Regions from separate parts of the Thauera aminoaromatica genome, predicted to be linked through region 1. Evidence: predicted binding sites of a transcription regulator. Region 1 holds the regulator's gene; each other region holds the start of a gene.
What was found. The regulator FNR, encoded in region 1, switches genes on or off when oxygen is low (the NO sensors DNR and NnrR bind a similar motif). The targets are predictions, from matches to a motif close to TTGANCTAGNTCAA.

Region 1 (4,286 bases):
CATATCCAGGAGAAGGAGGCCGAGTGGGCGCTGCGCGACACGCGCTCGCGCAAGATGGCACGCCGGGCGGAGGTGGCCCCGCTCTACACCGTGGAGCAGGCGCGTACCAGTCTGGGCCGTTTCGTCCCCACCGACTACGACGACTGGATCGAGCCCGGCCCGGGCGTGCGCTGCCGCTTCCGTGACGCCGGGCACATCCTCGGTTCGGCGATCCTCGAGATCGACGTCGGCGAGCGCGGCCACACCCGCCGGCTGGTCGCCTCGGGCGACATTGGCCAGCCGATGCGCCCGGTGCTGCGGGACCCGGTGCGGATCGCCCGGGCCGACTACCTGTGCGTCGAGTCGACCTACGGCAACCGCGCCCACCGCTCCTTCGCCGCCACCTGCGACGAGCTCGCGCTCGCCTTGCGGCGCACGCTCGAGGTCGATGGCGGCAACGTGATCATCCCGGCGTTCGCGGTCGGGCGTACCCAGGAAGTGCTGTTCGTGCTCGCCGACCTGGTGCGCGCCGGACGCATCGCCCGGCTCGACGTCGTGGTCGACTCGCCGATGGCCTCTGCGGTCACCGCGCTCACCGTGCGCCACACCGCCCTCTGGGACGATGAGACGCGTGCGCTCTACGCCTGGGCCGAGGCCAACTCGGGACGCTTCCGTGTGCGGTTCGTGCAGGACGTCGAGGAATCGAAGGCGCTCAATGCGGTGCCGGGCGGGCTGGTCGTGATCTCGGCAAGCGGCATGTGCGATGCCGGTCGGATCAAGCACCACCTGCGCCACAACCTCGGCCGGCGCGAGTGCGCAGTGGTCATCGCAGGCTTCCAGGCTGCCGGCACGCTCGGCCGCCGGCTGGTCGACGGTGCGCACCAGGTCACCCTGTTCGGCGAACGTATCCCGGTGCGTGCGCGCATCCATACCATCGGCGGGCTCTCCGCCCACGCCGACCAGCCCGCACTCCTCGACTGGCTGCGCGGCTTCGGCGAGGCGCCGCGGCGCACCTTCGTGGCGCACGGCGAGCCGGCCGCCTCCGCCACCTTCGTCGAGGCGGTCGAGCGCGAACTGGGCTGGAGCAGGGTCGAGGCGGCGCGGCCCGGCGTGCCGGTCGTGCTCGAGTGAGCGTCCGCGCGCAAGCGGACCGGGAGGGCGGCGAGGGCCGCTCAGGCGTTGTAGCGCGACAGCCGTACCGGATCGTGCAGACTCACGCGCTTGCCCTGCACGGTGATCAGGCCGGCGTCGCTGAGGTCGTGGAAGATGCGCGACAGGGTCTCGGGCGTCAGGTTGAGGCGCGAGGCGATCACCTGCTTGCTCGTCGGCAGCGCGATCTCGCAGGGTGCGTCGTTGTCGGCCACCTGCAGCAGGTAGCCGATCACGCGCTGGGTGCTCGAGCGCAAGGAGTAGGTCTCCACGTCCTGGATCAGCCCGTGCAGGCGGATCGCCATGCCGGCGAGCAGCTTGCGCGCGAAGGTGGAGTCCTGGTCGATGAGTTCGCTCACCACCGCCTGGCCGACGTGCACCAGCACGGTCTCGCTCAGGGCCTCGGCGAAGACCGGGTAGGGGTGGTTCATGAACATCACGGCCTCGCCGAAGCTCTGCATCGGGCCGATGATCTCGACCACCTTCTCGGTGCCTTGCGAGGACGAGAAGGCGAGCTTGACCTGGCCGGAGACCACGAAGTAAAAGCCGTGCGGCAGGTCGCCGCGCTGGAACAGCACTTCGCCGCGGGCGACCTGGCGCTCGCGGGTGTAGCGCGCGACCAGCTGGATGTCCGCCTCCGACAGTTCGCTGAACAGCGGGATGCGGCGCAGCAGGGAGGGGATGTCGAGCGGGGTCGTGTTGGGCATCTGGAACTCTCCGTCTGGGGACGCAATTTCAATTCGGCCGGTTGTCGAGCGGCGCCCTGACCGGCTTTCGTTAGGATCGTGGATGTACTACCTGATCAAGAACCTGCATGTGACCTGCGTCGTGCTGAGCGCCGCCGGCTTCCTGCTGCGCGGCACCTGGATGCTCACCGGCAACGCCCTGCTGCAGCACCGCCTGACGCGGCTCCTGCCGCACCTCGTCGACAGCACGCTGCTGCTGTCTGCGATCACGCTGGCGGTAATGATCGGGCAATACCCCTTCAGCGCCGGCTGGGTCACGGCGAAGGTGATCGGCCTGCTCGCCTACATCCTGCTCGGCACGTTGGCGCTCAAGCGCGGACGTACCCGTGGCGTGCGGCTCGCCGCCTTCGCCGGCGCGATCCTGGTCTATGCGTGGATCGTGTCGGTGGCGCTGAGCAAGAACGTCGCCGGCTACCTCGCCTGAGCCGTCGAGCCCCGGGTCGTCCCGGCCACGGCGTGCTCAGCGCGCGCCGTGCTGGTGCTGGATCAGGCGCTTGAGGCCGGCGAGGTCGAGCAGGTGTACGTGCTTCTGCTGCACCGCGATCAGCCCGTCCTCCTGGAAGCGCGAGAAGGCGCGCGACACCGTCTCGAGCTTGAGTCCGAGGTAGGAGCCGATCTCCTCGCGCGTCATGCGCAGGTTGAACTCGCTCGGCGAGAAACCGCGCGCCGTGAAGCGCTGCGACATGTTCAGCAGGAAGGCGGCCAGGCGCTCTTCGGCGCGCATCGAGCCGAGCAGCATCATCACGCCGTGATCGCGCACGATCTCGCGGCTCATGACCTTGTGGAACTGAAGTTGCAAGCCCTCGATCTCATGCGACATCTGCTCGAGCTTGTCGTAGGCGATCACGCACACCTCGCTGTCCTCGAGCGCCACCGCGTTGCAGCTGTGGGCCTCGGTGCTGATGCCGTCGAGACCGAGGATCTCGCCGGTCATCTGGAAGCCGGTCACCTGTTCGCGACCGTCCTCGAGCAGCACGTCGGTCTTGAACGAGCCCGCGCGGATCGCGTAGATCGCCTCGAAAGAGTCACCGGCGCGGTAGAGATTGTGCTGGCGCTTGACCTTGCGGCGCGCGCCCACCAGTTCGTCGAGCCGGCTCAGCTCACGATCGGACATTCCGAAGGGGAGGCACAACTCGACGAGGTTGCACTGCGAACAGGCCGATTTGAGCCCATCCACGGTAATTGGCACGCTAGCCCTCATCTGCACGATAATCCTGCTTTCCTGACATTAGAGACGCCTGCGCTGGAGTGGCGGGATTGCTAATCACACCCGTTGACCCAAGTCAACCAACATTACGGAGGCTTCTGCCATTGTTCGGCAGACAGCCCGCCAGCAAGATCATGAAAAGCCAGACCGACCTCATCTTCGACCCGCAACTGATCCGCAAATTCGACATCAACGGGCCGCGCTACACGTCCTATCCCACGGCGGACCGCTTCGTCGAAGCCTTCAATGCAGAGGCGCTGCGGGCCTGGCTGGCCAAGCGGGCGGTGGGCGGCGTAAGCAAACCGCTCTCATTATACTTCCACATCCCCTTCTGCAACACGATCTGCTACTACTGCGCCTGCAACAAGATCATTACCAAGGATCATGGGCGCTCGGCCAAGTACCTGAAATATCTCGCGAAAGAAATCGAGATGCAGGCCGCTTGCCTGGAGGGGAGCCGCCAGGTCACCCAGCTCCACCTCGGCGGGGGCACGCCGACCTTTTTGTCGCACGACGAGATGCGCGAGCTCATGGCGGCGGTGCGCGAGCACTTCACGCTGGTGCCCAACGGCGAATACTCGATCGAGGTCGACCCGCGCAAGGTCGATTTCGACACCGTGAAGCTGCTCGCCGAGCTCGGCTTCAACCGCATGAGCGTGGGCGTGCAGGATTTCGCCGAGGACGTGCAGCAGGCGGTCAATCGTATCCAGAGCTTCGACGAGACCAAGCTGGTCATCGACGCCGCGCGCGCCAACGGCTTCAAATCGGTGAGCATGGACCTGATCTACGGCCTGCCCCGGCAGAACCCGACCAGCTTCGACCGCACGCTCGACCAGGTGCTGGAGATCTCGCCCGACCGCATCTCGCTGTACAGCTACGCTCACCTGCCGGGCCTGTTCAAGCCGCAGCGCCGCATCAACAGCGGCGACATGCCCACGGCCGACACCAAGCTCGCGCTACTGCAGCTCGGCATCCGCCGGCTCACCGAGGCGGGCTACGTGTATATCGGCATGGACCACTTCGCCAAGCCCGACGACGAGCTCACCATCGCCCAGCGCCAGGGCCGCCTGCACCGCAACTTCCAGGGCTATTCCACCCACGCCGAATGCGACCTGCTCGCCTTCGGGGTGTCGGCGATCGGCAAGATCGGTCCGGTGTACGCGCAGAACGTGAAGACGCTCGACGAGTACTACGACGCGCTCGAC
Region 2 (4,286 bases), 270 kb from region 1:
AGACGCGCCCGGCGGCCGAGCTCAGCAGGCTGAGGCTGGTGCCGGTCAGCACATTGACGGTGATCGGACGACGGGGACGCTCCCAGCGCACGACGACCGGCCCTCGATCGCTCCAGACGGCGAGCGCGACGGTCTCGTTGGTGAGATCGCGCAAATCGCCGATCGCGCTCAAGCCGAGACGGATCCGGTCGACGCGGTCGAGGGCGACCAGGCCGAGGTTGAGGGCGAAGGGACCGAGGTCGTAGCGCGAGGTGAGCCGGTCCTGTTCGACGAGTCCGCTGCGGATCAGGCTGACCAGGTAGCGGTGCGCCTTCGAGGGCGGCATGTCGGCGGCCTGGGCGATGTCCTTGAGCATCATGGAGCGCTTGCCGGTGACCATGGCGCGGAGGATGCTCATGCCCACCTCGAGAGATTGCACGCCGTGCTTGCCGTCGAGTTCGTCGCTCATCGAAGCCCCCTCACCGATAAAATTACTTATTGAAGAAATCTTTCCTTTATATGTAACATAAGTCCGAGCGGAGGAGAACAAGGATGAATCAGCTGAAAGTCTATGCGATCGACGGCATCGTGCCGGTGGTGGATCCGACCGCCTACGTGCACCCGTCGGCCGTGCTGATCGGCGACGTGATCGTGGGCCCGGACTGCTACGTCGGGCCTTGCGCAAGCCTGCGCGGCGACTTCGGGCGACTGATCCTGGAGCGCGGCTCGAACCTGCAGGACACCTGCGTGATGCATGGCTTTCCCGGCACCGATACGGTGGTCGAGGAGGACGGACACATCGGCCACGGCGCCGTGCTGCACGGCTGCAGGGTGGGCCGCAACGCCTTGGTCGGCATGAACGCCGTGATCATGGACAACGCGGTGATCGGCGAGTCATCGATCGTCGCCGCGGCGGCCTTCGTCAAGGCCGGCGTCGAGATGCCGCCGCGCATGTTGATCGCCGGCATGCCGGCCAAGGCGATCCGCGCGCTCTCCGAGGAGGAGATGCGCTGGAAGAGCTCGGGAACCGCGACCTACCAGGACCTCACCCGCCGCAGCCTGGCCACGATGGAAGAGACCGTGCCGCTCGCGGCGGTCGAGCCCGGGCGCAAGCGCATCCACATGCCGGACGTGGTGCCGCTGGTGGAACTGCGCAGGCGGGAAGGCTGAGGCCGGCGGCGCACGCAGGGCGGCACGGCCATGAACGCGTCCCGCACGCCCCCGCCCCGGTCGCCGCGCGCCGACCGGCGGGAAGAGGCTGGCGGCGCTCAGGCGGCGCCGCGCAGCGGGTCGGCGTCCTGGAAGCGCGCGAGAAGGCGGGGCGACGCCTCGGGCGTGCGGCCGTCGGCGAGGCGGAGGTGAGCGTCGATATGGCGCTCGGACGGCACCAGCAGCCGACGGTAGAGTTCGCGGCACAGCAGCCGCGCACGCTGCCCCGGCCAGTCGCTCGCCAGCAGCACGTCGGGCAATCCGGGATCGCGCAGCAGCAGGCGGCGGTAGTCGTGGATCAGCAGCATCCGCATGAGGAAGGCGTTCTCATCCCCGGACTCGCTGGCGCCATCGCGGAGCTGGGCCAGCACGGGCTGGTAGCAGTCGACGAATTCGCGATAGGTCTGCGCCAGGCGCTCGAGATTCCATGCCGCATGCACCAGGTCGGCGTCGCTGGCCGCCGCACCCAGGGCCGCATCCGCAGCCATCAGGGGCTTGAGCCGCGGCAGCAGCCCACCCAACCCCTCCCCGACGAGCGCGTCGAAGGCGGTGATGAGGTCCGCGCTCGGATGCACGAAGCAGTCCCCGTCGAGGGCGCCGAAGCCCTGCCAGAACAGCGCCCTGCGCAGGCGCTCGCGGTCCCTGGCCGCAAGCTCGCCGACGGCGAGGATCAGCCGCCAGCGACGATCCCAGCCCTGCGCAGCGGAGGCGTAGATGCGGCGCGACGCCTCCTCGATACGCTGCAGACCGGAAGGCGTCAGCATATAGTCCGTACGGCGGCCGCAAGGCTCGCTGACCAGCCATTCATCGCGCGCAAGCCGAAACACCGATGTGCGGACGAGACGCTCGTTGAGCCCAAGCGGCTCGAGCAAGCGGATCAGGCTGCCCAGCCAGATGCGTCCGCCTCGGGGCAGCACGGCGTCGCCGAAGACGGAAATGATCAGCGACCCGGCCTGCACGCGATCTTGCTTGCGGAACGCTTCAAGGCGATCTTGGATGGAAGTGGTCACGGACGAGCTTGTTCGCGCTGCGGTTGGGGGCCCGAAGTCTATCGATTCCGGGCAGATGCGCCTAGCGCCGGAGCGCGCTTTCGAGGCCGCTGCACTCGCGTACGCAAGGCTCGAGGACGAGCGCCACGCCGATTCCGCGGGCACGAAGCCTGGATGCGTGCGGGCGAGTGCGCGGGAGGGCAAGGCAGCAAGGAGATTAATACGATACTTATACTAGATTTTTCTATGTCTTCTTGTATCACATTAAGTCCAGAGCAGCGGACGCCCCGGGTTTTTCGACTGGCTACGGCTGCCGGAACACCCCGATAATTTTCACATATCCAACTGTTTATAAACGACTTCCTTATATCTAAACGTGTTTCGCCTATCAAAACTTGAGGTGATCACCCCCTCCAGAATAGATACCTAGTATTGACATTTATCAAATCGATTTGTATCGTTTGAAGCACAAGACCACCCACTCGGAGAGACCCATGCCCCACCCCTTGCTCGAAAAGCACCGCGCCACCCTCGAAAGCGCCCTCGACGCCATCGCCACGCGCGGCTACTGGTCTGCCTTCCCCGAGATGCCGAGCCCCAAGCTCTATGGCGAGGCGGCGCCGGACGAGGGCAAGCGCGCCTTCGAGGCGCACCTGGGCAAGCCGTTCGAGCTCGGGCAGCCGGGCCAGACGGGCTGGCACGGCGGCGAGAGCTCGCCCTATGGCGTGGCGCTCGACGTGCGCTATCCGGTGTGCGACCCGGAGACGCTGATCGCCGCCGGGCTCGAGGCAATGAAGGGCTGGCAGGCGGCGGGCGCCGACGGCCGCACCGGCATCTGCCTGGAAATCCTCCAGCGCCTGAACAAGCAGAGCTTCGAGATCGCCCACGCGGTCATGATGACCACCGGCCAGGGCTGGATGATGGCCTTCCAGGCCGGCGGCCCGCACGCCCAGGATCGCGGCCTCGAGGCCGTCACCTACGCCTGGCGCGAGCAGAGCTTCGTGCCGGCCGAGACCACCTGGGAGAAGCCCCAGGGCAAGAACCCGGCGCTGGTCATGAAGAAGCACTTCCAGATCGTCGGCCGCGGCGTGGGCCTGGTGATCGGCTGCGGCACCTTCCCGACCTGGAACACCTACCCGGGCCTGTTCGCCGCGCTCGCCACCGGCAACGCGGTCATCGTCAAGGCGCACAGCAATGCCATCCTGCCGGCGGCGATCACCGTGCGCACGATCCGCACCGTGCTCGCCGAGAACGGCATCGACCCCAACCTGGTGAGCCTGTGCGTGGCCACCCAGCGCAGCGTCACCCAGGCGCTCGCCACCCACCCGGCGGTGCAGTCGGTCGACTTCACCGGCAGCAACGTGTTCGGCCAGTGGCTGATCGACAACTGCCGCCAGGCCCAGGTCTATGCAGAGCTCGCCGGCGTGAACAACATCGTCATCGACTCGACGGACTCCTACAAGGCGATGCTGGGCAACCTCGCCTTCACGCTCTCGCTGTATTCCGGCCAGATGTGCACCACCTCGCAGGCGATCTTCGTGCCCGCGGGCGGGATCGACACCGAGGACGGCCACAAGAGCTACGACGAGGTCTGCGCCGACCTCGCCCGTGCGGTCGAGCGCTTCCTGTCCAAACCCGAGGTCGCCCACGCCGTGCTCGGCGCGATCCAGTCCGCCGACACCGCCGAACGCATCGACATCGCCAACAGCGGCGCGCTGGGCAAGGTCGTGCTGGCCTCGCAGAAGCTCGACAACCCCGAGTTCCCGGGCGCCAAGGTGCGCACCCCGGTGCTGCTCGCCTGCGACGCCGCCGACGAGAAGGCCTACATGGAAGAGCGCTTCGGCCCGATCAGCTTCATCGTCAAGGTCGCCGACACCGCCGCAGGGATCGCGCTCTCCGAGCGTGTGGTCAGGACCCACGGCGCGCTCACCGTCGGGCTCTACTCCACGAGGCAGGACGTCATCGACGCGATGACCGAAGCCACCTGGCGCGGCAAGGTCGCGCTGTCGATCAACCTCACCGGCGGCGTGTTCGTGAACCAGTCGGCGGCCTTCTCCGATTACCACGGCACCGGCGGCAACCCGTCGGCCAACGCCTCGTATTCGGATT
Region 3 (4,286 bases), 220 kb from region 1:
CGCTCAGCGTCACCGCCTCGGGCTATTCCTCCGGCGAGAGCCTCGCCTTCTTCCAGGGCGCGCCCGAGCTGCAGCCCTGGCGGCGCGCGCAGCGCCTGGGCGTGCGCGCCGAGCTCGACGTCTGCCACGTGCTGGCGAGCGCGGCGCTGCCCTTCGTCTTCCCCGCGGTGAAGATCCATCGCGAGTATTTCGGCGACGGCTCGATGCGCCAGCTCGCGCCGGTGAGCCCGGCGATCCACCTCGGCGCCGACCGCATCCTGGTGATCGGCGCCGGACGCACCGCCGAGGAGGGGAGAGTGCGTGCAGCGGGCGGCTACCCGTCGCCGGCGCAGATCGCCGGCCACGCCTTGTCGAGCATCTTCCTCGACACCCTCGAGGTCGATCTCGAGCGCCTCGCGCGCATCAACGACACGGTGGGCCGCCTCGACGAGGCCCGCCGCGCCGAGGCGGGGATCGCGCTGCGTCCGCTCGAGTGCCTGGTGATCCAGCCCTCGCAGCGCCTCGACATCATCGCCGCGCGCCATGCGCACAGCCTGCCGGCACAGCTGCGCATCGTGCTGCGCGGGCTGGGCACCTTTCGCCGCGAGGGCTCGACCCTGCTCTCCTACCTGCTTTTCGAACCGAGCTTCACGCGCGCGCTGATCGAGCTCGGCTATCATGACGCGATGACGCGCGCCGGCGAACTGCGCCGCTTCCTGCGCATCGACTCCTGACCCGGGGCGGGGGTGGCGAGCGGACTCGCCGGCGACGCCGCTGCGGGAGTAGAATTCCGCCAGAGTTGGAAACAACTTGAAATCCATTTCGTATCTGCCTATTTTTTAAAGCAGAACGCCTCGAATCCGCCTTCCACCGCTCTCCGTCCCGTCGCCATCATGAAAGTTCGCCCCCTGATCGCCGCGATTGCCGCGATGTTCGCGCTGCAGTCCGGCATGGCCATCGCAGCCCCGAAGGCATCCGGCAAGGCTGCGACGAGCAAGGTTTCCAAGCCGGCCGCGAAGAAGGCCGCGGCCACCGCCCCGGTGCGCAAGGCCGCCGTCAAGCCCGCGCCGAAGAAGGGCGTCGTGGCCAAGGCCACGGCGTCCGACACCAAGGCGGCCCGTTCCGCCAAGGCTGCGACCCGTGCGTCCGCCAACGCCCGCGGCAAGGCGCCGACGATGCGGGTGAGCCTGCGCAAGCCGGCGGTCGCCGCCGCCGCGCTCGCCGCCCCCGCCGCGGTGCTCGCCGACGAACCGGATACCCCGGTCGCGCTCGACGGCAGCGGCATGCCCGTGCTCGCTTCGAACGCCTTCTACGTGATCAACCAGCGCACCGGCGAGGTGCTGCTCGAGCGCAACGCCACCGAAGTGTTGCCGATCGCCTCGATCACCAAGCTGATGACCGCGATGGTGGTGCTCGATGCGGGGCTGAGCCTGTCCGAGCCGATCGAGATCAACGACGCCGACATCGACCAGCTCAAGGGCACCGGCTCGCGGCTCGCGCTCGGCACCACGCTGTCGCGCGAGGAGATGCTGCAGCTCGCGCTGATGTCGTCCGAAAACCGCGCGGCCTCGTCGCTGGCCCGCCACTATCCGGGCGGCGAGGCCGCCTTCGTCGACGCGATGAACGTCAAGGCTCGCCTGCTCGGGCTGTGGAACACCCGCTTCCATGACAGCACCGGGCTCAACCCGGCCAACGTCTCCAGCCCGCGCGACCTCGCCAAGATGGTCGCAGCCTCGGCCTCCTACCCGCTGATCCGCGAGTTCTCCACCGCGCACGAGCGCTACGTGCCGGTGCACGGCCGCATGCTGCGCTTCGGCAACACCAACTCGCTGGTGCGCAGCCCGGAATGGACGATCAGCGTGTCCAAGACCGGCTACATCTCCGAGGCGGGGCGCTGCCTGGTCATGCAGACCTGGCTGCACCAGCAGCCGGTGGTCATGGTGCTGATGGATTCCTCCGGCCGCTACACCCGCACCGCCGACGCCAAGCGCGTGCGCAAGTGGCTCGAACAGACTGCTCCCCAGCGCCTGGCGGCCGCACCGCAGGGCGCGGGCGGCTGAGCTTCCCGATTACGCAGGTCGAACGACGCGGGGCCGCCCGGTGGGGCAGGCCCCGCGTCGCGTTTGGTCTGATCGAGCGCACTGCCGCTGCGGGTGCGGCATCGGCGCCCGTCGCGGGTGCTCCGTGGCGACCACGACTGCAGGGCGGTTGATCTTCGTCAATGGAGCCGGGCAGGGCGCTCACTAAGCTCGCGGGTTCCGACCCCGAACCCACCAGAGAGGATCTCCCCATGGGTGCTGCCCTGCCCGAAACCGCCCCGAGCCGCCTGTTCCTGTCCGGCAACGAGGCCGTGGCGCTCGCCGTGCGCGACGCCGGCTGCCGCGTCGCCGCCGCCTATCCGGGCACGCCGGCGACCGAGATCCTCGAGGAGCTGTCGCGCTTTCCCGACCTGTACACCGAATGGTCGGTGAACGAGAAGGTCTCGCTCGAGGTCGCGCTCGGCGCCTCGATGGTGGGCGCGCGCGCCTTCTGCGCGATGAAGCACGTCGGCCTCAACGTCGCCGCCGACGCGCTGATGACCATGACCGTCACCGGCACCGAAGGCGGCCTCGTGATCGCGGTCGCCGACGACGTCGGCATGTCCTCGTCGCAGAACGAGCAGGACTCGCGCTTCTGGGCGCGCTTCGCCCACCTGCCGCTGTTCGAGCCCGCCGACGCGCAGGAGTCCTACGACATGGCGCGCGAGGCCTTCGCGGTGTCCGAGCGCTTCCGCTGTCCGGCGATCGTGCGCCTGACCACCCGCATCTGCCACGTCAAGGGCCGCGTCGTCGCGGGCGAGCGCGAGGCCCACGAGCCCGCCGGCTTCGTCAAGGATCCGCAGCGCTGGGTCATGGTGCCCGGCCACGCCAAGCCGCGCGTGGCGCTGATGTACGAGCGCGAGGAGGCCTTGCGCGCCGCCTCCGCGCAGAGCCCGTTCAACCTGCTCGTCGAGGGCAGCGACCGCCGCATCGGCTTCGTGACCTCGGGCCCGGCCTACATGCACGTGCGCGAGACCTTCCCCGACGCGCCGGTGTTCAAGCTCGGCCAGTCCTACCCGCTGCCGCTCGAGCGCCTGCGCGAGTTCGCCGCCGGCGTCGACCAGCTCCTGGTGGTCGAAGAGACCGAGCCCCTGGTCGAAAGCGAGCTGCGCGCCGGCGGCATCGCCTGCACGGGCAAGGACGTGCTGCCGCGCGTCGGCGAGCTCTCGCCCGACCGCCTGCGCCCGGCCGTGGCCCGCCTGCGCGGCGAGGAAATCCCAGTCACCGCGCAGCCCCGCCTGGTGCCGCAGCAGGTCTTCCCGCGCCCGCCCACCATGTGCGTCGCCTGTCCGCACCTGGGCATCTATTACACCCTCGCGCAGCTGCGCAACCTCACCATCTCGGGCGACATCGGCTGCTACACCCTGGGCGCCGGCCACCCCTGGAACGCGCTCGACACCTGCATCTCCATGGGCGCCTCGATGGGCGTGGCGCTCGGCATGGACAAGGGCCGCGGCCAGGCCGACGCCAAGAAGGCGGTGATCGCCGTGATCGGCGACTCCACCTTCATGCACATGGGCATGCAGGGCCTGCTCGACATCACCTGGAACCGCGGCAACGTCACCGTGCTGCTGCTCGACAACCGCGCGGTGGGCATGACCGGCGGCCAGGACAACCCCGGCACCGGCCGCGACATCCACGGCGAGAGCGCGCAGCGGGTCGACTTCGCCAAGCTGTGCGAGGCGCTCGGCGTCAAGAAGGAGCGCATCCACACGCTCGACCCCTACGAGCTGCCCACGCTGTTCAAGACCCTGCGCGAGGAGATCAAGATCCCCGAGCCCTCGGTGATCATCACCGACCGGCCCTGCGTGCTGATCGACCACTACAAGCCCACGCAGCCCTACAAGGTGATCGCGGACAAGTGCACCGGCTGCGCCAACTGCATCGACGTCGGCTGCCCGGCGATCCACGTCACCCGGCGCGAGACCCAGGTCAAGCCCTCGGGCAAGGAAGTCGAGCTCGCCTTCGTGCGCATCGAGACCTCCGCCTGCACCGGCTGCGGCCTGTGCGTGCAGCCGTGTGCGCCCGAAGCCATCGTCCATGCCCTGCCGGAGCATCCGGTGAAGTTCCTGCACGCCAAGGTCTGAGGAGGCCGCCATGACCATCACCAACATCGCGGTTTGCGGAATCGGCGGCCAGGGTGTGATGACCGCCACCGAGATCCTCGCCGAGGCGGCGCTGTCGCTCGGCTTCGACGTCAAGAAGACCGAGGTCGCCGGCATGAGCCAG

Region 2: paaN (phenylacetic acid degradation protein PaaN) is a predicted target of FNR. The motif match lies at 2,610-2,623, and genes of this name have one in related genera.
Region 3: TMZ1T_RS05360 (thiamine pyrophosphate-dependent enzyme) is a predicted target of FNR. The motif match lies at 2,188-2,201, and genes of this name have one in related genera.

Annotation. Positions count from the first base shown of each region.
Region 1 is NC_011662.2:1,417,468-1,421,753, forward strand. It holds gene TMZ1T_RS06295 (MBL fold metallo-hydrolase RNA specificity domain-containing protein) at 1-1,110, shown strand, start outside; gene TMZ1T_RS06300 (Crp/Fnr family transcriptional regulator) at 1,152-1,835, opposite strand; gene TMZ1T_RS06305 (SirB2 family protein) at 1,918-2,298, shown strand; gene fnr (fumarate/nitrate reduction transcriptional regulator Fnr) at 2,335-3,075, opposite strand; gene hemN (oxygen-independent coproporphyrinogen III oxidase) at 3,216-4,286, shown strand, end outside.
Region 2 is NC_011662.2:1,690,276-1,694,561, reverse strand. It holds gene TMZ1T_RS07465 (IclR family transcriptional regulator) at 1-448, opposite strand, end outside; gene paaY (phenylacetic acid degradation protein PaaY) at 532-1,149, shown strand; gene paaX (phenylacetic acid degradation operon negative regulatory protein PaaX) at 1,248-2,198, opposite strand; gene paaN (phenylacetic acid degradation protein PaaN) at 2,672-4,286, shown strand, end outside.
Region 3 is NC_011662.2:1,193,544-1,197,829, forward strand. It holds gene TMZ1T_RS05350 (patatin-like phospholipase family protein) at 1-713, shown strand, start outside; gene pbpG (D-alanyl-D-alanine endopeptidase) at 873-2,039, shown strand; gene TMZ1T_RS05360 (thiamine pyrophosphate-dependent enzyme) at 2,270-4,144, shown strand; gene TMZ1T_RS05365 (indolepyruvate oxidoreductase subunit beta) at 4,155-4,286, shown strand, end outside.